3 regions of the Streptomyces sp. NPDC048196 genome follow, and region 2 is predicted to be linked to each of the others. Evidence: predicted binding sites of a transcription regulator. Region 2 holds the regulator's gene; each other region holds the start of a gene.

Evidence for each region. The regulator HrcA, encoded in region 2, represses chaperone genes, less so after heat shock. The targets are predictions, from matches to a motif close to TTNGCACTCNGNNNNNCNGAGTGCNAA.
Region 1: a site for HrcA is predicted at 6,036-6,062, ahead of groL (chaperonin GroEL). Genes of this name have one in related genera too.
Region 3: a site for HrcA is predicted at 2,416-2,442, ahead of groES (co-chaperone GroES). Genes of this name have one in related genera too.

The regions. Positions count from the first base shown of each region.
Region 1 is NZ_JBEZMM010000034.1:14,519-22,977, reverse strand. It holds gene AB0E02_RS27420 (hypothetical protein) at 1-470, opposite strand, end outside; gene AB0E02_RS27415 (trehalose-6-phosphate synthase) at 671-2,113, opposite strand; gene AB0E02_RS27410 (glucosyl-3-phosphoglycerate synthase) at 2,161-3,123, opposite strand; SAM riboswitch class I at 3,310-3,454, shown strand; gene thrC (threonine synthase) at 3,472-4,764, shown strand; gene AB0E02_RS27400 (MoaD/ThiS family protein) at 4,820-5,104, shown strand; gene AB0E02_RS27395 (cold-shock protein) at 5,651-5,854, shown strand; gene groL (chaperonin GroEL) at 6,227-7,849, shown strand; gene AB0E02_RS27385 (DUF998 domain-containing protein) at 8,245-8,459, shown strand, end outside.
Region 2 is NZ_JBEZMM010000042.1:60,023-68,481, forward strand. It holds gene AB0E02_RS30215 (ATP-binding SpoIIE family protein phosphatase) at 1-2,297, shown strand, start outside; gene hemW (radical SAM family heme chaperone HemW) at 2,372-3,601, shown strand; gene AB0E02_RS30225 (Uma2 family endonuclease) at 3,686-4,279, shown strand; gene AB0E02_RS30230 (DUF3097 domain-containing protein) at 4,257-5,090, opposite strand; gene AB0E02_RS30235 (MBL fold metallo-hydrolase) at 5,139-5,876, opposite strand; gene hrcA (heat-inducible transcriptional repressor HrcA) at 6,071-7,087, shown strand; gene dnaJ (molecular chaperone DnaJ) at 7,088-8,221, shown strand.
Region 3 is NZ_JBEZMM010000108.1:83-5,895, forward strand. It holds gene AB0E02_RS39210 (FtsW/RodA/SpoVE family cell cycle protein) at 694-2,049, opposite strand; gene groES (co-chaperone GroES) at 2,591-2,899, shown strand; gene groL (chaperonin GroEL) at 3,033-4,658, shown strand; gene AB0E02_RS39225 (hydroxyacid dehydrogenase) at 4,806-5,813, opposite strand, start outside.

The sequences.
Region 1 (8,459 bases), on a different contig from region 2:
AGGCTGATGAGGTGGTCGTACTCGGCGTCGTGCAACGGGCCGGTGTAGCCGTACGACGCGGCGTTGGCCTGCTTCTCCCGGCCGGTGATGTTCACCGGGGGCCGGATGTCCTTGGTGTAGCCGCTCCGGCAGATTGTCGAACTGAGGGTCGCCGCGGTCACCTTGGGGTTCGTCGCGCCCGGCGTGCACCTCGGGTCCGGCAGCGGCTGCTTGCCGGCGGTGTGGCGGACGTGGCAGGTACCGGGGGCGGGCTGCCGCTGCACGGTGTACGCACCCTGGGGGCCCGGCCCCACGGCTATCGCCCCCGAGGGCGAGGCGGGGGACGACGCCCCCGAACTGCCCGAACCCTCCTTGGCGTCGGGATGGGTCCGGGCGGACGAACACCCGCCGGCCGCGAGGGCCAGCACGGCGACGGCCGCCATCGTGGACGTACGGACGGAAGACGGCAGGGCACGCGCGGAGTTCGGCATGGAGAAAGAACTACCCCACCGCGGCCCGGAACAGCCCGCGCCCCGGCTTCCCTGCCCCACCTTCCCGCTGCGCCCGGCCCCGCTTCCCCACTGCGCCCGGCTCGCTTCTCCACTGCGCCCGGCCCCGCTTCCCCACTGCGCCCGGCCCCGCCTCCCGCTGCGCCCGATCCCGCTCCCCGCCGCGCCCAGCGCCGCCCGGATCACCCCTCCCGCAACGACTGCAACTGGTCCAGGAACCACCGGGCCGGCGGCAGCGCGGTGGCCGCCGCGGCCAGCCGCTCGGTGCGCTCCGCCCGCTCCCCGGCCTTCATCGACAGCGCCTCGTGCAGCGCCCGCGCCGTACCGCCCACGTCGTACGGATTGACCGTCAGCGCCGCGGCCCCCAACTCCTCGTGGGCGCCGGCCTCCCGCGACAGCACCAGCGCGCAGCCCTCCTCGGACACCACCGGGATCTCCTTCGCGACCAGGTTCATCCCGTCCCGGATCGGATTGACCAGCGCCACGTCCGCCAGCCGGTACGCCGCCAGCGACCGCGCGAAGTCGTCCTTCACGTGCAGCACCACCGGCCGCCAGTCCGCCGTGCCGAACTCGGCGTTGATCTCCTCGGCCAGCCGCCCCACCTCCGCGGTGTACTCCCGGTACACCGCCAGGTCCTGCCGCGACGGGTACGCGAAGGCCACGTGCACCACCCGCTCCCGCCACTCCGGCCGGTCCACCAGCAGCTCCCGGTACGCCAGCAGCCCGCGCACGATGTTCTTCGACAGCTCCGTGCGGTCCACCCGCACGATGCTCCGGCGCGCCGCCCCGTCCGGGCCGGTGCCGATCTGCTCGCGCAGCGCCGCCAGCCGCTCGTCCACGTCCGCCCGCCGCGACCGCTCCCGCAGGAACCCGGCGTCCGCCCCCAGCCCGTACACCCCGAGCCGGGTGCCGCCGGTGCCGCCCAGCACCTCGGCGCAGCACGCACTGAACGCGTCCGCCCAGCGGTGCGTCAGGAACCCCAGCTGGTCGGCGCCCGTCATCCCGCGCAGCAGCTGCTCGGCGATCCCGTCCGGCAGCATCCGGAAGTACTCCGGCGGCGCCCAGGGGGTGTGCGAGAAGTGCGCGATCTTCAGGTCCGGCCGCAGCGCCCGCAGCATCCCCGGCACCAGCGCCAGGTGGTAGTCCTGCACCAGTACCGCCGCGTCCCGGCCCGCCTCGTCGGCGAGTGCCTGCGCGAAGGCGTGGTTGTACGCCTCGTACGCCCCCCACTGCCGCCGGAACTCCGCGTCGAAGACCGGCTCCAGCGGCGTCTGGTAGAGCATGTGGTGGACGAACCACAGCACCGAATTGGCGATGCCGTTGTAGGCGTCGGCGTGCACATGGGCCGGGATGTCCAGCATGCGGACGCGCTGTCCACCGGTGTCGGCCGGGTCCAGCCCGCCCCCGGTCCGCCGCGCGGCCTCCCGGTCGCCGTCGCCGAGCGCGGCACACACCCACACCGCGTCAGTCTCGGGACCGATCGCCGACAGCCCCGACACCAGCCCGCCCCCGCCCCGCTTCGCGGTCAGCGCCCCGTCCTCGCCCAGGGCGTACGAGACCGGTCCGCGATTGGACGCGACGAGAACCTCGGCACCTGCGTTCACCACACTGCGCTCGGAGACCATGTCGCGAGATTAACCAGTGACAGATCCGTGCAAACGTGCGACGCGGGTCAGGCCGCCCGCCTGGCCGCGTATTCCGGGATGTCGGCCATGGGCGGCCGTTCCTCGGTGTCCACGTCCGTGGTGCGGGGCACGAAACCCGCCTCGCCGCGGTCGAACTGGGTGAGCCGGGGCCGCACCAAGTGGCCGCGGGCCAGCCGGAGTTGGGCGGTGCGGTAGATCGCGGCGGCCATCCGGCCGAGGGCCTGGCCGTCCTGATGGCGGTGCCTGCGTACGCCGACGTCCACCTGGGCGAGGGCGTCTAGGCCGACGGTGTGCAGCGCGTCGACGAGCAGACCCAGCTCGACGCCGTAGCCGACCGGGAAGGGCAGCCGCTCCAGCAGGGCCCGGCGGGCCGCGTACTCGCCGCCCAGCGGCTGGACGAAACCGGCCAGCTGCGGCCAGTGGAGGTTGAGCAGCGGACGGGCGACGAGTTCGGTGACCCGGCCGCCCTGGCCCGGCCCCGCGCCCTCGCCCCCGGTCTCCAGCGGGCGGTCGTACATCGCCTTGACGAACTGCAGGTCCGGATCGGTCAGCAGCGGGCCGACGATGCCGGAGACGAAGGTCGCGGAGAACTCGCGCAGGTCGGCGTCGACGAAGCAGATGATGTCGCCGGTGGTCGCGAGGAGCGAGCGCCACAGCACCTCGCCCTTGCCGGGGACGGCGGGGATCCGCGGCAGCACCGCGTCACGGTGGACGACCTTGGCGCCGGCCGCCGCCGCGACCTCGGCCGTCCGGTCGGTGGAACCGGAATCCAGCACCACCAGCTCGTCGACCAGCGGGACGGCGCCGGTCATCAGCTCGGCACGGATCGTCGCCACGATCGCGCCGACCGTGGCCTCCTCGTCCAGCGCGGGCAGCACGACACTGACCGTCCGGCCCGTCTGGCGCTTGGCCGCCAGCAGCTGCTCCAATGGGCGATCGGCAGCCGACCAGGAGCGGCTGCGCAGCCAGCGCTCCACCTCTTCCAGCACGTCTACGACTCCTCGGTGGCCGCCGGTGCAGCGGTCGGTATGTGATCCATCGTGTGATCCATCTCGCGGTTCGGACGACTATCTCAACTGTCAGTGCCTTCGGTTACAGTCTTGAACAACGCGGATGACCCTCGCATGTCGGGGTCGCCACGCGACAAACGCCTGGGTTTCGGCCCAGCGCCATACCGCTCATCCAGAGGGGCAGAGGGATACGGCCCGTTGAAGCCCCGGCAACCCTCCAGTCGGTCTCCGCGTGCAGCGCGCGAGGCTCCCGGCTAGGGAAGGTGCCAAATCCGTCTCGTGGCGAGATGCGCCGCGAGGAAGATGAGGAGAAAGGGCCTCGCCTCCATGGCTGTGCAAACCACCGAAACCGCCACGAACGCCACCCCCGTCGCTCTGGGCCCCGCCGTCGCGCTGTCCTGCCGGGAGTGCGGTGAGCGCTTCGAGCTCGGTCCGATCTTCGCCTGTGCCAGCTGTTTCGGGCCGCTCGAAGTCGCCTACGACCTGCCGAGCGGCGACCCTGAGGCCCTGAGGAAGCAGATCGAGGCCGGCCCGGACAACATCTGGCGCTACGCCCCGCTGCTCCCGGTCCCCGTCGACGTGGCCGAGAAGCCGAACCTCAACCCCGGCTTCACCAAGCTCGTCAAGGCCGACCGGCTCGCCGCCGAGCTCGGCGTCACCGGCGGCCTGTACGTCAAGGACGACTCCGGCAACCCGACCCACTCCTTCAAGGACCGGGTCGTCGCGATCGCCGTCGAGGCCGCCCGCGCCTTCGGCTTCACGACCCTGTCCTGCTCCTCGACCGGCAACCTCGCCGGTGCGGTCGGCGCCGCGGCGCGCCGCGCGGGCTTCAAGTCCTGCGTCTTCATCCCGCACGACCTGGAGGCCGGCAAGGTCGTCATGGCCGCGGTCTACGGCGGTGACCTGGTCGGCATCGAGGGCAATTACGACGACGTCAACCGCTTCTGCTCGGAGCTCATCGGCGACCCGCTCGGCGAGGGCTGGGGCTTCGTCAACGTCAACCTGCGGCCGTACTACGGCGAGGGCTCCAAGACGCTGGCGTACGAGATCTGCGAGCAGCTCGGCTGGCGGCTGCCGGACCAGATCGTCATCCCGATCGCGTCCGGCTCCCAGCTGACGAAGATCGACAAGGGTCTCAAGGAGCTGATCGCCCTCGGACTGGTCGAGGACAGGCCGTACAAGATCTTCGGCGCCCAGGCGGAGGGCTGCTCGCCGGTGTCGACGGCCTTCAAGGCCGGGCACGACGTCGTGCGCCCGCAGAAGCCGAACACCATCGCCAAGTCGCTGGCGATCGGCAACCCGGCGGACGGCCCGTACGTGCTGGACATCGCGCGCCGGACGGGCGGTGCGGTGGAGGACGTCAACGACGAGCAGGTCGTGGACGCGATCAAGCTGCTGGCGCGTACGGAGGGCATCTTCGCGGAGACCGCGGGCGGCGTGACCGTCGGCGTGACCAAGAAGCTCATCGAGGAGGGTCTGCTCGACCCGGCGCTGACCACCGTTGTCCTCAACACGGGTGACGGTCTGAAGACACTGGACGCGGTCGCGCCGACCACCGGGCCCACGGCCACGATCCGTCCGAACCTGGATGCGTTCCGCGCGGCCGGCCTGGCCGGCTGAGCCCGCGCCGCCCTTCGCACCCGTACTCCGTAATCCCTGTCCGGAAGGCAGAACCATGAGCGTCAAGGTCCGCATCCCCACCATCCTCCGCACGTACACCGGCGGCGAGGCCGAGGTCACCGCCGAGGGTACGACCCTCTCCGAGGTGATCGCCGACCTGGAGAAGAACCACCAGGGCATCGCGGCCCGGGTGCTCGACGACGCCGGCAAGCTGCGGCGCTTCGTGAACGTCTACGTCAACGATGACGACGTCCGCTTCGAGCAGGGCCTTGAGACGCCGACGCCGGAGGGCGCGGGCGTCTCGATCATTCCCGCGGTGGCAGGGGGTGCCGGGGCGTAGCCCCGTCCTGCCGGGGCGGTGGTCGGGCGACGGGTGGGCGGCTGCTGACCTTCCGTTCGGTCTTACGTCGCGCGTCCCCCTGACGCGCGGCGTCATCCGGACGTTGATCGAACGGGCGCGGATTTGCGCCATCTCTTCCCCCGCTTGACCGGAATTGCCCCGTCCATCGAAATCGGACGGGGCAATTCCGTTTCGTGAAAGGGGATAGCATTGTGGCGATCTCCTCGCTGTATATGTCCCGGGGTATGCCGAGCGCATAAGAAACCGTGCTGAGTTGTGCTCAAAGTGTGTGCGGCATTTGTCGGTTAGGCACGTCTATGCCCGGCCCGACTCGCCCGGGAGAATCGCGATTTCGCCGCATATAGCCGATTCTCCGGCGCCAGAATTCTCGTCCGATTGACCTGTTGCGCTGGGCATCGGTCCAGATACATTCAGCGGCGGTCGACGCGTTCCGGCGCACACCCCACGGGCCTTTCGCGGGGTGAGGTCTGACCCGGGTCCGCGGAGTGCGGTCCTGCGCAAGGGCCAGTAATAGGGGAGTTAGGCATGGCTCAGGGCACCGTCAAGTGGTTCAACGCGGAGAAGGGGTACGGCTTCATCGCGGTCGACGGTGGTGCGGATGTATTCGTCCACTACAGCGCGATCCAGATGGACGGCTACCGCACCCTTGAGGAGGGCCAGCGGGTCGAGTTCGAGATCTCGCAGGGCCAGAAGGGGCCGCAGGCGGACATGGTCCGGGTGGCCGGCTGAGGCGCCGACCGACTGCTGCGTTGTGAAGGCCCGTACCCCTGAAGGGGTACGGGCCTTCTGCTTGCACCTCGAACGACGGACGGGCCTCCCGGCCGCCCCCCTCGATGGGTGGCCACGCTCTGAACGGCTTGCGCCCACCCGTCGCCCGACCACCACCCCCCAACGACGCCCTATCGGGCGGCTTGCACTCGACTGCCCCGAGTGCTAATCATTGGCGTTAGCACTCTCCGAGTGAGAGTGACAATGAAGGACCGGGTCGGTGAGGCCCGCAGGCCGGGTGGGGCAAGGAACCACAGCAGGTCTGCAGGTCGTCCGTCGCGGGCGCCAGCGCGGTCCGGAGCAATCCACCCCAGTCCGGGAGGACCACTTCACATGGCCAAGATCATCGCGTTCGACGAGGAGGCACGGCGCGGTCTCGAGCGCGGGATGAACCAGCTCGCCGACGCCGTCAAGGTCACCCTCGGCCCCAAGGGCCGCAACGTCGTCCTCGAGAAGAAGTGGGGCGCCCCCACGATCACCAACGATGGTGTGTCCATCGCCAAGGAGATCGAGCTCGAGGACCCGTACGAGAAGATCGGCGCCGAGCTGGTCAAGGAGGTCGCGAAGAAGACGGACGACGTCGCCGGTGACGGCACGACGACCGCGACCGTCCTGGCCCAGGCCCTGGTCCGCGAGGGCCTGCGCAACGTCGCCGCCGGCGCCAACCCGATGGCCCTGAAGCGCGGCATCGAGAAGGCCGTCGAGGCCGTCTCCGCCGCCCTGCTGGAGCAGGCGAAGGACGTGGAGACCAAGGAGCAGATCGCCTCCACCGCCTCCATCTCCGCCGCCGACACCCAGATCGGCGAGCTCATCGCCGAGGCCATGGACAAGGTCGGCAAGGAAGGCGTCATCACCGTCGAGGAGTCCCAGACCTTCGGTCTGGAGCTGGAGCTCACCGAGGGTATGCGCTTCGACAAGGGCTACATCTCGGCGTACTTCGCCACCGACATGGAGCGTATGGAGGCGTCGCTCGACGACCCGTACATCCTCATCGTCAACTCCAAGATCGGCAACGTGAAGGACCTGCTGCCGCTCCTGGAGAAGGTCATGCAGTCCGGCAAGCCGCTGCTGATCATCGCCGAGGACGTCGAGGGCGAGGCCCTGTCGACCCTGGTCGTCAACAAGATCCGTGGCACCTTCAAGTCCGTCGCCGTCAAGGCCCCGGGCTTCGGTGACCGCCGCAAGGCCATGCTCGGCGACATCGCCATCCTCACCGGTGGCACCGTCATCTCCGAGGAGGTCGGCCTCAAGCTCGAGAACGCCGGTCTCGACCTGCTCGGCCGCGCCCGCAAGGTCGTCATCACCAAGGACGAGACCACCATCGTCGACGGTGCCGGTGACAGCGAGCAGGTCCAGGGCCGGGTCAACCAGATCCGCGCCGAGATCGAGAACAGCGACTCGGACTACGACCGCGAGAAGCTCCAGGAGCGTCTGGCGAAGCTGGCCGGCGGCGTGGCCGTCATCAAGGCCGGTGCCGCCACCGAGGTCGAGCTCAAGGAGCGCAAGCACCGCATCGAGGACGCCGTTCGCAACGCGAAGGCGGCCGTCGAGGAGGGCATCGTCGCCGGCGGTGGCGTGGCCCTGCTGCAGGCCTCCTCGGTCTTCGAGAAGATCGAGCTCGACGGTGACGAGGCCACCGGTGCCGCGGCTGTGAAGCTGGCCCTGGAGGCCCCGCTGAAGCAGATCTCGGTCAACGCCGGCCTTGAGGGCGGCGTCGTGGTGGAGAAGGTGCGCAACCTGGCCGTCGGCCACGGTCTGAACGCCGCCACCGGCGAGTACGTCGACATGGTCGCCGAGGGCATCATCGACCCGGCCAAGGTCACCCGCTCCGCGCTGCAGAACGCCGCCTCCATCGCGGCGCTCTTCCTCACCACCGAGGCCGTCATCGCCGACAAGCCGGAGAAGGCCGCCGCGGCCGCTCCGGGCGGCATGCCGGGCGGTGACATGGACTTCTGATCCACCGCGCCGGACCTCCGGCCCGCTGGACCAGAACGCTGATCCTCCCGGATCACCCGTCCTGAACGTCGGGGCGGCACCCTCCTCCCAGGGGGTGCCGCCCCGGCGGCGTTTGTGCCCCGGCCCGCCGCCGTGCCCTGGCCTCTCGGGGCGGAGACGGCCGGGCGGTTACGCTGTGCACTTGATCGGCTATGGACAGTCACGGCCAAGGGTCTCGGGGTGGCCGCGCCCCCTGTGATCGCAAACGAAGGAGTGTTCGTGCGAGCCAGGGTGCGTAGAGGTCTGATCAGGTCCGATGCGGGCGGCGACTGATCATGTCCGGGCAGGAGCGGAACGCGAACCGGCAGGGGGGACGGGCGCGAGGCGATGACCAGGCGGTGCGGCCGCGGCGGGCGGTGCGTCCGCGACGGGCGGGGGGAGCGCGACGGGCGGGGGGAGCGCAGCGGCACGCGGGCCGACTGTCCGGCAATCCGGGCCGGCGGGACGCCTGGGCGGCCCGGCTGCTCGCCGTGGCCGCGGTGCTCTACAACGGCTGGCTGCTGGAGTTCGTCCTGCCGACCGGCCTCGACCCCCGGCACTCGTACGTCAGTGAGCTGTACGCCGCCGACCA
Region 2 (8,459 bases):
CGGCCGGCCCCGGGCTCCCCGCCGCCCGCACCCGGCGGGCCGGTCTGCCCGGGGACCCGCAGGCCGCGGCCGCCGCGCGGCGGTTCGTCCGGTCCGCCTTCGCCGAGTGGGCGGACCGGCGGCTGCCCGGCACCGAGCGGTTCACCGACCGGCTCACGGACGAGGCGGTCCTGCTGGTCAGCGAGTTGGTGACGAACGCGGTGGTGCACGCCGGCACCACCATCGAGCTGAGCTGCCGGCTGGACCCGGCCGCGGAACCGGAACCGGGCTCCGGGCCGGACCCGGACGACGCCCCCGCGCCCGCCGTCGTCGTCGAGGTCTCCGACCGCCACCCCACCCAGCCGATCCGCGCCCGTGACGAGAACCCCCGGAACGACAGCGGCGGCCACGGCCTCCAGCTGATCAGCGCGGTCGCCGAATCCTGGGGCATCACCTACCGCCGCGACCTGAAGACCGTGTGGTTCCGGCTCCCGCTGCCGGCCCCGGAGGCCGCCGCCCGCCCGCTGCCGGAGCCCGCGTACGACGAGACGCGGTACGCAGGGGCGCGGTACCAAGGGGCGCGCCATGGGGAGGCACGGCATGAGGGGGCGCCGTACGGGACCCCGCACCCGCACGCGTCCGACGATCCCGCAGGCCCGTACGACGTCACCGGCCCGGCCGGGTACGACGAGGCCGCGGCCGCGTACGCCGACGAGGTGCTCCAGCGCGGGCTGCGGGCCGCCGAACTCCTCGCCCCGGCACCCCGCCGCGCCGACCGCCAGGAACTCGACGCCGACCGGGTCGACAACGGTGCGCTGTCCTTCCTCGCCGAGGCCTCCGACCTGCTCTCCGGCCAGCTCGACGCCGATCAGGTCGCAGCCCTCGCCGCCCAGCTGATCGTGCCGCGGCTCGCCGACTGGTGCGCGGTGTGGCTCCACGACGGCGACGGCGGCGCCCCCGGCCGGGGCATCGCGACCGGCGGCGAGGAACAGCGGCTGGCCCGCGTCTGGCACAGCTCCGAGAGCCGCATCGACACCCTGCGCGCCGCTCTGGAGAAACAGGCGCCGGACTTCTGGGGCGACGTCCCGCCGGGCGCCGCCCCCGCCGCCGTCCCCTGGCCCTGGCCGCACGACCCGGACGGCGAGGACCAGGATCACGGCCATCAGGATCACGGCCATCAGCACCCCGGCCGCCCGGGCGGCGCTCCCCTGGGCGGGCCCGGTCTGCCGGAGCTGTCGGGTCAGGCTCCTCCGGACGTGCCGGGTCACGTCCTGCCGGCCTACGCCCTCCCCGGCGGTGACCGCCCCGACGGTGACGAGCCGGGCGGTGCCGCGCTCGCCTGCCCGCTGGTCGCCGGCGGCCGCCGGCTGGGCACGCTGCTGCTCGGCCGCGGCGGCCTGCCGCGCTTTCCCGACGAGGTTGTCGGGCTGATCGAGGACCTGGGCCGCCGGGTCGCCCGGGCGGTGGCCACCGCCCGCGCCTACAGCCGCCAGGAGCGCATCAGCCAGGTCCTGCAGCGCCGGCTGCTGCCCCGGGGCCGGGCGCAGATGCCCGGCGTGGCGTCCGCGGTGGTCTACGAGCCGCGCGAGGGCGCCTGGGCGGGCGGCGACTTCTGGGACCTCTTCGACGCCGGCGCCGGCCGCTGGTGCTTCGCGCTCGGCGACGTCTGCGGCAGCGGCCCGGAGGCGGCCGCGGTGACCGGGCTGGCCCGGCCGGTGCTGCGGCTGCTGGCCCGGGACGGCTTCGGCGTCGCCGAGGTGCTCGACCGGCTCAACAAGACCATGGCCCGGGAGGCCGCGGACTCGGTCGCGGCGGTCGCCGCGGCGGTCGCGGCGGCCGGCGCCGGGGCCGAGGCACCCGTGGAGATCCGCGAGGAGGGCGAACAGGCCCGCTTCCTGTCCCTGCTCTACGGCGAGATCGTCCCGTACCCGGGCGGGGCCGGCGGCGCCCGGTGCACCCTCGCCAGCGCCGGCCACCCGCTGCCGCTGGTGCTGGGCACGGACGGCACGGTCCGCACGGTCGCGGCACCGCAGATGCTGCTGGGGGTCGTCGAGGACGCGGCGTACGTGAGCGAATCGTTCGACCTGCGCCCGGGGGAGACGCTGCTGTGCGTCACCGACGGGGTCACCGAGCGGCGCTCGGGCCGCCGGCTGTTCGACGACGAGGACGGCCTGGCCACCGCGCTCGCCGCCGGTGCCGGGCTGGGCGCCACCGCCCTCGCCGAGCACATCCGCACCACCGTGCACGCCTTCGCCCCGAACCCGCCCGACGACGACCTGGCCCTGCTCGTCCTCCAGGCGGCGGGCGGCCCGGCGTAGGCACCACCGGGCCGCACGGGCCCCCGCCGCCCGCGCGAACCGCGTTGTCGGTGCGATGACGGACAATGGTTCCCATGCCTTCCGCACTGCCTGATGGTGAGCCGATGCCCGACGACGGGGCGCTGCCCGGTCATGCGCCGGCGGCGGCCGGCCGGCCCCTCGGCTTCTATCTGCACGTGCCGTACTGCGCCACCCGCTGCGGCTACTGCGACTTCAACACCTACACCGCGAGCGAGCTGCGCGGCTCCGGCGGGGCACTGGCCTCCCGCGACAACTACGCCGACACCGTCGTGGAGGAGATCCGGCTGGCCCGCAAGGTGCTGGGCGACGACCCCCGCCCGGTCGAGACGATCTTCGTCGGCGGCGGCACCCCGACCCTCCTCCCGGCCGCCGACCTCGGCCGGATGCTCGCCGCCGTCCGGGAGGAATTCGGCCTGGCACCCGGCGCCGAGATCACCACCGAGGCCAACCCCGACTCCGTCGACCCGCGCTACCTCTCCGAGCTGCGCGCGGCCGGCTACAACCGGGTCTCCTTCGGCATGCAGAGCGCCCGGCAGCACGTCCTGAAGATCCTCGACCGTACGCACACCCCCGGCCGCCCCGAGGCCTGCGTCGGCGAGGCCCGCGCCGCCGGTTTCGAGCACGTCAACCTCGACCTGATCTACGGCACCCCCGGCGAGTCCGACGACGACTGGCGGGCCTCGCTCGACGCCGCGCTCGGCGCCGGCCCCGACCACATCTCCGCCTACGCCCTGATCGTCGAGGAGGGCACCCAGCTGGCCCGCCGGATCCGCCGCGGCGAGGTCCCGATGACCGACGACGACGTGCACGCCGACCGCTACCTCATCGCCGAGGAGCGGCTCACCGCGGCCGGCTTCTCCTGGTACGAGGTCTCCAACTGGGCCACCACCGAAGCCGCCCGCTGCCGCCACAACGAGCTGTACTGGACCGGCGCCGACTGGTGGGGCGCCGGCCCCGGGGCGCACAGCCACGTCGGCGGCGTCCGCTGGTGGAACGTGAAGCACCCCGGCGCGTACGCCCAGGCCCTCGGCGAGGGCCGCTCCCCGGGCGCGGGCCGCGAGATCCTCGCCGCCGAGGACCGCCGGGTGGAACGCATCCTGCTGGAACTCCGCCTCGCGGACGGCTGCCCCCTGGACCTCCTCGCCCCGGCGGGCGCCCGGGCGGCCGAGCGGGCACTGGCCGACGGCCTGCTGGAGTCCGTTCCGTACGAGGAGGGCCGGGCCGTTCTGACACTCCGGGGGCGGCTGCTGGCCGACGCGGTGGTGCGGGATCTGGTGGACTGATCACTCGACGGGGTGAAGCCGTGCGTAGTGTCGGTGAGCGCCCCTACGCTGTCCTTAAGCTGCCGTCACCATGGACGCGGCGGGATGTGGAGGGCCACGGAGATGACCGCTGTGGATGATCACCGGATGACCCAGATCTTCCAGAACCTGGAGGTTCCCGAGGGCGTCAAGGTCGAGCTTCTCAGGGGGAACATCGTGATGATGGCGACGCCCGATCTCGTGCACAACGAGATCGTCGAATCGGTTCAGGACCAGATTCCGAGGCCAGCGTGGATGCGTCTCCAGACGCAGGACATCACGATTCCGGGCGAGGCCAGCGAACCCGTGCCGGATCTGGTGGTGCTGCCACGCGATGCTCGTCCGGAATCCGGGCCGCCTCCGTCCGGAGTGATCGCGACAGTCATCGAGGTGGTTTCCAAGACCAGTGTCGATCACGACTACGGAATCAAGCGCTCCATCTACGCCGCGGGCAAGGTCCCGGCCTACCTGATCATCGATCCCATCGTGGCCCACTGCGTCCTGCTCACTCAGCCCGTCGGCGTGGGGGATGAGGCGGACTACCGGACCCAGCAGATCACGAAGTTCGGTGAGCCCCTTCCGCTGCCCCTGCTCGGCCTGGAGCTGGACACCAGCGAGTTCGGGACCTTCAAGGGCGTCAGGCCGCACCACCGACCGTAACGAAATCGATCAACTCCTCCACCCGCCCCAGGAGTTGCGGCTCCAGGTCCTTGTACGACCGCACGCACGACAGGATCCGCTGCCACGCCGCGCCGGTGTTCTCCGGCCAGCCCAGCGCCCGGCACACGCCCGTCTTCCAGTCCTGGCCACGAGGGACGGACGGCCACCCCGCGATCCCCACGGACGCCGGCTTCACCGCCTCCCACACGTCGATGTACGGATGGCCGACCACGAGCACATGCTCGCCCGTCACCTCCGCCGCGATCCGGGACTCCTTCGAACCCGGTACGAGGTGGTCCACCAGCACCCCCAGCCGGGCGTCCGGCCCGGGCGCGAAGCCGCGGACGATCGCCGGGAGGTCGTCGACGCCCTCCAGGTACTCCACGACGACGCCCTCGATGCGCAGATCGTCGCCCCAGACCCGCTCGACGAGTTCGGCGTCGTGCCGCCCCTCCACGTAAATGCGCCCGGCGCGCGCGACCCGGGCGCGGGCGCCGGGGACGGCGAGTGAACCCGATGCCGTACGGGCCGGGCCGCTCGGGGCCGGCCGGTTCTGCGGGCGGACGAGCGTGACGACCTTGCCCTCCAGGAGGAAGCCGCGCGGGACCATCGGGAAGACCCGGTGCTTGCCGAAGCGGTCCTCCAGGGTGACCGTCGGGCCCTCGGCGGTCTTCTCACAGCGGATCACCGCACCGCAGAAGCCCGTGCCGACCTCCTCGACGACGAGATCGGGCTCGGCCGGGACCTCCGGCGCGGGCCGCTGCTTCTTCCAGGGCGGGGTGAGATCGGGGCTGTAGCGCTTGCTCTGCATGGGCTCTTTCTACCGGTCGGCGCCCCGGCCCGTGCCGTGCCCGGCCGGTCAGGACGACGGCGGAACGCCGTAGCGGGCGGCCAGGGCGTCCCGCTGGGCGCGGACGAAGGCGGCGTCCACCACGGCGCCGTGGCCGGGCACGTACCGCGCGTCGTCGCCGCCGAGCGCCAACAGCCGGTCCAGCGCGGCGGGCCACTGCCGGGGCAGCGCGTCGGGGCCGGCGTTCGGCTCGCCGGACTCCTCGACCAGGTCGCCGCAGAAGACGATCTCCGCCTCGCCGTGCCGGCCCGGCACCAGGACGGCCAGGTCGTGGGCGGTGTGGCCGGGCCCGACGTTGGCGAGCAGCACCTGCCGGTCGCCGAGCTCGACGGTCAGCTGGCCGTGGACGTGGTGGTGCGGCACGACCAGCAGGTCGGCGGCCTCCGCGGCCGCGTCCCGGTCGACACCGTGCCGGACGGCGTCGTGCCGCAGCGCGTCCTTGTCACGGCGGAACAACTCGGCGAGACCGGCCGCGCCGAACACCGCCACGCCCGCGAAGGCGGCGGTGCCCAGCACATGATCGAAATGCGGGTGGGTGAGCGCGACATGCGTCACTTCCCGGCCCAGCACTCCGCGGATCGACCGGCGCAGGTCCGCGCCGTCGCGCAGGGTCGCGCCGGTGTCGACGATCATGACGCCGGCCGACCCGGCGATCACCCCCACGGTCTCGTCCCAGCCCGGCATACGGCGCCTGGCGACACCGTCACCGAGCCGTTCCCACCCGGCCTCTTCCCAAGCTGTGCGCATACCGAGACGCTAGCTCCATCGCGATAGCGTTGCCCGGCAGACCGCCCGAAGACGGTCATCGGGTGCGTGCTCCGCGCGGCCGCCCTTGCCGTGGTCGTGCTACCCGGCCGTACACTGGCTCAGGGTCTGGCACTCGGCCCGGGTGAGTGCCAGGAGAGACACGAGACGGCGACGGCCGGCTGGAGGTGCGCGGGATGCTCAGTGAACGCAGGCTCGAAGTGCTGCGCGCCATCGTCCAGGACTACGTCGGGACGGAGGAGCCGGTCGGCTCCAAGGCACTCACGGAGCGCCATCAGCTCGGGGTCTCCCCGGCGACCGTCCGCAACGACATGGCGGCCCTGGAGGAAGAGGGCTTCATCGCCCAGCCGCACACCAGCGCCGGGCGGATCCCGACGGACAAGGGCTACCGCCTCTTCGTCGACAAGCTGGCCGGTGTGAAGCCGCTGTCCAGCCCGGAGCGGCGGGCGATCCAGAACTTCCTCGACGGCGCGGTCGACCTCGACGACGTGGTGGGGCGCACGGTCCGGCTGCTGGCGCAGCTGACCCGGCAGGTCGCGGTCGTGCAGTACCCGTCCCTGACGCGGTCCACGGTCCGGCACGTCGAGCTGCTGGCGCTGGCCCCGGCCCGGCTGATGCTCGTCCTGATCACCGACACCGGACGGGTCGAGCAGCGGCTCATCGACTGCCAGACGCCGTTCGCCGAGACCTCGCTGGCGGACCTGCGGGCGCGGCTGAACAGCCGGGTCGTGGGACGTCGTTTCACGGATGTGCCCCAGTTGGTGCAGGATCTCCCGGAGTCCTTCGAGCAGGACGACCGCGGCACGGTCTCGACAGTGCTGTCGGTGTTGCTGGAAACTCTGGTGGAAGAGACCGAAGAGCGGCTGATGATCGGCGGCACCGCCAATCTCACGCGCTTCGGGCACGACTTCCCCCTGACCATCCGTCCCGTGCTGGAGGCGCTGGAGGAGCACGTGGTGCTGCTCAAGCTCCTCGGCGAAGCCAAGGACTCGGGCATGACCGTACGTATCGGGCATGAGAATGCCCATGAAGGCCTGACGTCCACATCGGTCGTCACGGTCGGCTACGGTTCGGGCGACGAGGCAGTCGCCAAACTCGGCGTGGTCGGACCGACCCGCATGGACTACCCCGGAACGATGGGAGCGGTACGCGCAGTGGCACGTTACGTCGGACAAATCCTCGCGGAGTCGTAAGTGGCCACGGATTACTACTCGGTCCTCGGCATCAGCCGTGACGCCTCGCAGGACCAGATCAAGAAGGCCTTCCGTCGGCTGGCGCGCGAGCTGCACCCGGACGTGAACCCGGACCCGAAGACCCAGGAGCGGTTCAAGGAGATCAACGCCGCTTACGAGGTCCTGTCGGATCCGCAGAAGAAGCAGGTCTACGACCTGGGCGGCGACCCGCTCTCGCAGGCCGGCGGCGGTGGCGCGGGCGGCTTCGGGGCCGGCTTCGGCAACTTCTCCGACATCATGGACGCGTTCTTCGGCACGGCTTCGCAGCGCGGTCCGCGCTCGCGCACCCGCCGTGGCCAGGACGCCATGATCCGGCTCGACATCGAGCTGAACGAAGCGGCCTTCGGCACGACCAAGGACATCCAGGTCGACACCGCCGTGGTCTGCACGACCTGCAGCGGCGAGGGCGCCGCCCCCGGCACCTCGGCGCAGACCTGTGACATGTGCCGCGGCCGCGGTGAGGTCTCGCAGGTCACCCGGTCCTTCCTGGGCCAGGTCATGACGTCCCGCCCGTGCCCGCAGTGCCAGGGCTTCGGCACGGTCGTGCCGACGCCGTGTCCGGAGTGCGCCGGCGACGGCCGGATCCGCTCCCGCCGTACGCTGACCGTCAAGATCCCGGCCGGTGTCGACAACGGCACCCGGATCCAGCTCGCCGGCGAGGGCGAGGTCGGCCCCGGCGGCGGCCCGGCCGGCGACCTCTACGTCGAGATCCACGAGCTGCCGCACCCGGTGTTCCAGCGGCGCGGCGACGATCTGCACTGCACGGTCACCATCCCGATGACAGCGGCGGCGCTGGGCACGAAGTGCCCGCTGGAGACGCTGGACGGGGTGGAGGAGATCGACGTCCGGCCCGGTACGCAGTCCGGCCAGTCGATCCCGCTGCACCAGCGCGGTGTGACGCATCTGCGCGGCGGCGGCCGGGGCGACCTGATCGTCCACGTCGAGGTCCAGACGCCGACCAAGCTCGACCCGGAGCAGGAGGAGCTGCTGCGGCGGCTCGCCAAGCTGCGCGGCGAGGAACGCCCCACGGGCCAGTTCCAGCCGGGCCAGCAGGGCCTGTTCTCGCGCCTGAAGGACGCGTTCAACGGGCGGTAGGCGCTCGGCGGCAGCCCGCGCGTGAGCGGGCGGCACGCCGTACGCGAGCAGGCGCGCGCCAGACTGTGAGGTGCCGGGCGGGATACGGAATGCCCGCCCGGCACCTCGGCGTTGTGGCCCCGCAGGGGGCCCTCGCGTCCCCTACGGGATCTGTTCGACTGTCCCTTAAGAGGGCATCTGATCTCGGTAGTTGGTGTTTTGGGATGTTCTTGTGACTGCTGGTGAGGGTGGTCGTTGC
Region 3 (5,813 bases), on a different contig from region 2:
GTGGGGGCGGGCGTTGGGGATACAAGGGGTCCTTGGGACCCGTAGGGGTGGGTCGAACAGATCCCGTAAGGGTTGTGAGGGCCCCCTGCGGGGCCACAACTGGACGCGACGGGCGAGGTATTCCCGAGACCTCACGGCACGTGGTGCTCGCGCGACGACGCGCGCCCCCACTCACCCGCACACTCCCCCAACGGGAGGGGACGGGCCGGAGGGGCCTGGTGTGTGGACGTAAAGCGTCAGCAGTCCACACACCAGGCCCCGGAGGCCAGTCACCGCACCCACCACAAACCCAGCCCGCCGCAGGCGCAACGGCCAGACGACCCGCGGCGGGACGGCCAAGTACGTGCGGGGCGCCGCAAAGCGCGCAACGACGAGCAAGCCCCGCGGCGGGTCGGCCAGGTACGTGCGAGGCGCCGCCAAGCGCAGCGCCCCCGCGGCGGGAAAGCCAGCTACGTACGCGGCGCCGCAAAGCGGTAACGGCGAGCAAGCCCCGCGGCGGGAAACCCAGCTACGTACGCGGCGCCGCAAAGCGCAACGGCGAGACGCCCCGCAGCGGGAAAGCCAGCTACGAGCGGGGCGCCGCCAAGCGCGCAACGGCGAGCAACCCCCGCGGCGGGAAAGCCGGCTACGTACGCGGCGCCGCCAAGCGCAGCGCCCCGCGGCGGGACAGCCAGGTACGTGCGAGGAGAAAAGTCACCGCACCGGCTCGCGTCGTTTTTGGGCGTGGTCGCTGATGCGTAGCAGTACCGCCACCATCACCCAGTTCGCGACCAGCGACGAACCTCCCTTGGCGAGGAAGGGGAGGGCCTTGCCCGTGAGGGGGATGAGGCCGGTGACGCCGCCGGAGACGACGAAGACCTGGAGCAGCAGCGCGCCGGCGAGGCCGACCGCGAGGAGTTTGCTGAAGGGGTCGCGGGCGGTCAGCCCCACCCGCAGGCCGCGCTGGGCGAGCAGGACGTAGAGCATCAGGACGGCCATCACCCCGGCGAGGCCCAGTTCCTCGCCGACGGTGGTGAGGATGAAGTCGCTGTTGCCGGCGAAGCCGATCAGCTCGGGGTGGCCCTGGCCCAGGCCGGTGCCGCTGATGCCACCGCTGCCGAAGCTGAAGAGTGCCTGGCCGAGCTGGTTGGACATCCCCTCGGCGATGCCCTGTTTGGTGAACGCGCGCATGGGGTCCAGCCAGGCGGTGACCCGGCCGTGCACATGCGGTTCGAGGGAGCCGACGACGGCCGCGCCGGCGATGGCCATCAGCAGACCGCACACCACCCAGCTGGTGCGGCCGGTGGCCATGTAGAGCATGATCACGAAGACGCCGAAGAAGATCAGCGAGGTGCCCAGGTCCCGTTCGAAGATCAGCACCAGCAGGCTGATCGCCCAGATCGTGAAGATCGGGCCGAGCTGCCGCCCGGGGGGCAGCTGGATGCCCATGACGCGGCGGCCGGCCAGGGCCAGGGCGTCGCGGTTGACGGTGAGGTAGCCGGCGAAGAACACCGAGATCATGATCTTCACGAACTCACCGGGCTGGAGCGACAGCGGCCCGAGCAGGATCCACCGCTTCGCGCCGTACATGTCCGCGCCGAAGAAGGCCGGCGCCATCAGGAGCACCAGCGCCACCGCCATCGTCAGATAGATGTAGCGCTGCAGGATGCGGTGGTCACGCAGCACCAGCAGGATGGCGATGCAGACCGCCACCCCGATCACCGTCCACACCAGCTGCCCGCTGGCCGCCTCGGCGATCTTCGGGTGGCGGGTCTGGGCGTACGTGACGTCCAGGCGGTGCAGCAGCACCAGGCCGATCCCGGTCAGCAGCGTCGCCAGCGGCAGGATCAGCGGGTCGGCGCGCCGGGCGAAGCGGCGCAGGACCAGGTGCGGGACCAGTGCCACGAAGAGCATGCTGATCGCGAAGCCGGGCAGCCCGCCGGGCAGCCGGCCGGTCATCGACAGGCCGGTGTACGCGTAGCCGAAGACGGCGATCGCGACGACGAGGGCGAGCAGCCGGGCCTCGGTCCGCCGGCGGTTCGGTGCCTGGGCGAGCGCGGCGAACGTCATGGTGCGTTCGGCATCGCTCTCCGGCTCCCCGGCCGCCCGGGAAGCGCTGGTCAGTCCACGCACGGGTTCCTCCGCCATCGATGGTCAGGGCCGCCGGCCCGGAACCGGGTCGCACATGTTGCACGCACGTCGCGCACGCCCCACGCGTCGGCTGCGTGGTGCGTCTGGCACCTCGCAAGCGTGGAGACGTCGCACGCGTCGCGCGCACGGTTCACCGGCTCGGCAGTCGGGGAGGTAGACGAAGCAGCCGGTGGCGTGGTTGCGAGGGAAGGGGAAGGTGTGTCCGATTTGGCGGGGATTCCCGCCGCCCGGCCGCCTGGTACGGACCGGCGGTCAACCCGCGTCGCACGATGCACCCTCGCCGCGCTGGCACTCCGCTTGACCGAGTGCTAACCGCGTCATAGTCTCGGCGTTGGCACTCTCCGAGGGGGAGTGCCAGATACACAGCGACGGGCAGGTCCGGCACCCGCGACGACGGATCCACCTGGTCGCCACCTCAGACAGTTAACCCCGTGAGATCTCCGAAGGGGGAGGTCGGATCGTGACGACCGCCAGCTCCAAGGTTGCCATCAAGCCGCTCGAGGACCGCATTGTGGTCCAGCCGCTCGACGCCGAGCAGACCACGGCTTCGGGCCTGGTCATTCCGGACACCGCCAAGGAGAAGCCCCAGGAGGGCGTCGTCCTGGCCGTGGGCCCGGGCCGCTTCGAGGACGGCAAGCGCGTCGAGCTCGACGTCACCGTTGGCGACGTCGTGCTTTACAGCAAGTACGGCGGCACCGAGGTGAAGTACAACAACGAGGATTACCTCGTTCTCTCGGCTCGCGACGTTCTCGCGATCGTCGAGAAGTAAGTCACCCGGATTTGCCGTGATCTGCGCCCCTGGTTCCCGCGTCTAAACAACCCGGGGCAGGGGCGCAGTTCCGTTTGAGACAGCGGTCCCCACTGCGTGCCGAGGATCGCAATGAGAGGACTTGAAGCAACCCATGGCGAAGATCCTGAAGTTCGACGAGGACGCTCGTCGCGCCCTTGAGCGCGGCGTCAACAAGCTTGCCGACACGGTCAAGGTGACGATCGGCCCCAAGGGCCGCAACGTCGTCATCGACAAGAAGTTCGGCGCCCCGACCATCACCAACGACGGTGTCACCATCGCCCGTGAGGTCGAGGTCGACGACCCGTACGAGAACCTGGGCGCCCAGCTCGTCAAGGAGGTGGCGACCAAGACCAACGACATCGCGGGTGACGGCACCACCACCGCCACCGTGCTGGCCCAGGCGCTGGTCCGCGAGGGCCTCCGCAACGTCGCCGCGGGTGCTTCCCCGGCCGCCCTGAAGAAGGGCATCGACGCCGCCGTCAAGGCCGTGTCCGAGGAGCTCCTCGCGACCGCCCGGCCGATCGACGACAAGACCGACATCGCCGCCGTGGCCGGCCTGTCCGCGCAGGACAAGCAGGTCGGCGAGCTCATCGCCGAGGCGATGGACAAGGTCGGCAAGGACGGTGTGATCACCGTCGAGGAGTCCAACACCTTCGGCCTGGAGCTCGACTTCACCGAGGGCATGGCCTTCGACAAGGGCTACCTCTCGCCGTACATGGTCACCGACCAGGAGCGTATGGAGGCCGTCCTCGAGGACCCGTACATCCTGATCCACCAGGGCAAGATCGCCTCGATCCAGGACCTGCTGCCGCTGCTGGAGAAGGTCATCCAGGCGGGTGGCTCCAAGCCGCTGCTGATCATCGCCGAGGACGTCGAGGGCGAGGCCCTGTCGACCCTGGTCGTCAACAAGATCCGCGGCACCTTCAACGCGGTGGCCGTCAAGGCCCCCGGCTTCGGTGACCGCCGCAAGGCGATGCTCGGCGACATGGCCACCCTCACCGGTGCCACCGTCATCGCCGAGGAGGTCGGCCTCAAGCTCGACCAGGCCGGTCTGGACGTGCTGGGCTCCGCCCGCCGCGTGACCGTCACCAAGGACGACACCACCATCGTCGACGGCGGTGGCAAGGCCGAGGACGTCGCCGGCCGCGTCGCCCAGATCAAGGCCGAGATCGAGACCACCGACTCCGACTGGGACCGCGAGAAGCTCCAGGAGCGCCTCGCCAAGCTCGCCGGCGGCGTGTGCGTCATCCGTGTGGGTGCGGCCACCGAGGTCGAGCTCAAGGAGAAGAAGCACCGTCTGGAGGACGCCATCTCCGCGACCCGCGCCGCGGTCGAGGAGGGCATCGTCTCCGGTGGTGGCTCCGCGCTGGTCCACGCCGCCAAGGTGCTGGACGGCTCCCTCGGCAAGGAGGGCGACGAGGCCACCGGTGTCGCCGTCGTCCGCCGCGCCGTCGTCGAGCCGCTGCGCTGGATCGCGGAGAACGCCGGCCTCGAGGGCTACGTCATCACCGCGAAGGTCGCCGAGCAGGACAAGGGCCAGGGCTTCAACGCCGCCACCGGCGAGTACGGCGACCTGGTCAAGGCCGGCGTCATCGACCCGGTGAAGGTCACCCGCTCCGCCCTGGAGAACGCCGCCTCCATCGCCTCGCTGCTCCTGACGACCGAGACCCTCGTCGTCGAGAAGCCCGCCGAGGACGAGCCCGCCGAGGCCGGCCACGGCCACGGCCACGCGCACTGACGCGCCGTACGGGCCAGGGGCGGCACCCCGCCGCCCCTCGCTGACCCACGGAACCCGGTCCCGCTTCGGCGGGGCCGGGTTCTGGGTTTCGGGGCCTTGGTCTCCGGGGCTTTACGGCTCGGGCGGCGGTCCGGCCGGGCGGGCGGGTCAGGCCGAGTGGCGCAGATCCTCCGGGCGGACCGGGTCGGTGAACGGGAGGCCGTGGCCGTAGCGTTCGAGGGCATCCAGCGCGTGGTCGGCCAGGCGATGGAGCTCGGTGCCGAGGGAGCCGGCGACGTGCGGGGTGAGCAGCACGTTCGGCAGGTCGTACAACGGCGAGTCGGCGGGCGGGAGTTCGGGCTCGGTGACGTCCAGGACCGCGTTGAGGCGGCCGGTGAGCAGCTCGGGCAGCAGGGCCGTCCCGTCGACGAGTGAGCCGCGGGCGGTGTTGATCAGCGTCGCCCCGTCCGGCATCAGGGCCAGTTCCCGTACGCCGAGCATATGGCGGGTCGCGGGCAGCTGCGGCGCGTGCACGGTGACCACGTCGCTGTCCGCGCACAGCGTGTCCAGCGGCACCGGTCGGGCGCCCAGACGGGCGGCCTCGGCGGCGTCGACGTACGGGTCGTGCAGCAGCACGCGCAGGTCGAAGGGGCGCAGCAGTTCCATGACGCGGCGCCCGATGCGGGAGGCGCCGATGACGCCGACGGTGCGGTGGTAGTTGCCGGCGCCGGCGAGTTCTTGCTGCCAGTCGTGCGGGCCGCGCACGGTGCGGTAACGGTGCGCGGAGTGCAGCACCCCCTTGTTGGCGAGCAGGATCGCGGCGAGCGTGTACTCGGCGACGGGCAGTGCGTTGGCGGCGGCGGCCGAGGTGACCGCGAGGCCGCGTTCCCAGCAGGCGTCGGTGAGGTGGTGTTTGACCGAACCGGCGGCGTGGATGACGGCGCGCAGCCGGGGCGCCGCGTCCAGCACCCGCGCGGTGAGCGGCGGCGCGCCCCAGCAGGTGAGCAGGACCTCGGCGTCGGCGAGGGCGGCGGCGACCACGGGGGGCGGGTCGGCCAGCTCGTGCGCGACGAGGCGGGGATCGGTGCGGGCGAGCGCCGCGAGGCGACTGCGGTGGCGAGTGTCGAGCAGCCGGTCGGCGATGCCGGGCCCCATCGACAGCAGCAACGCGGGCCG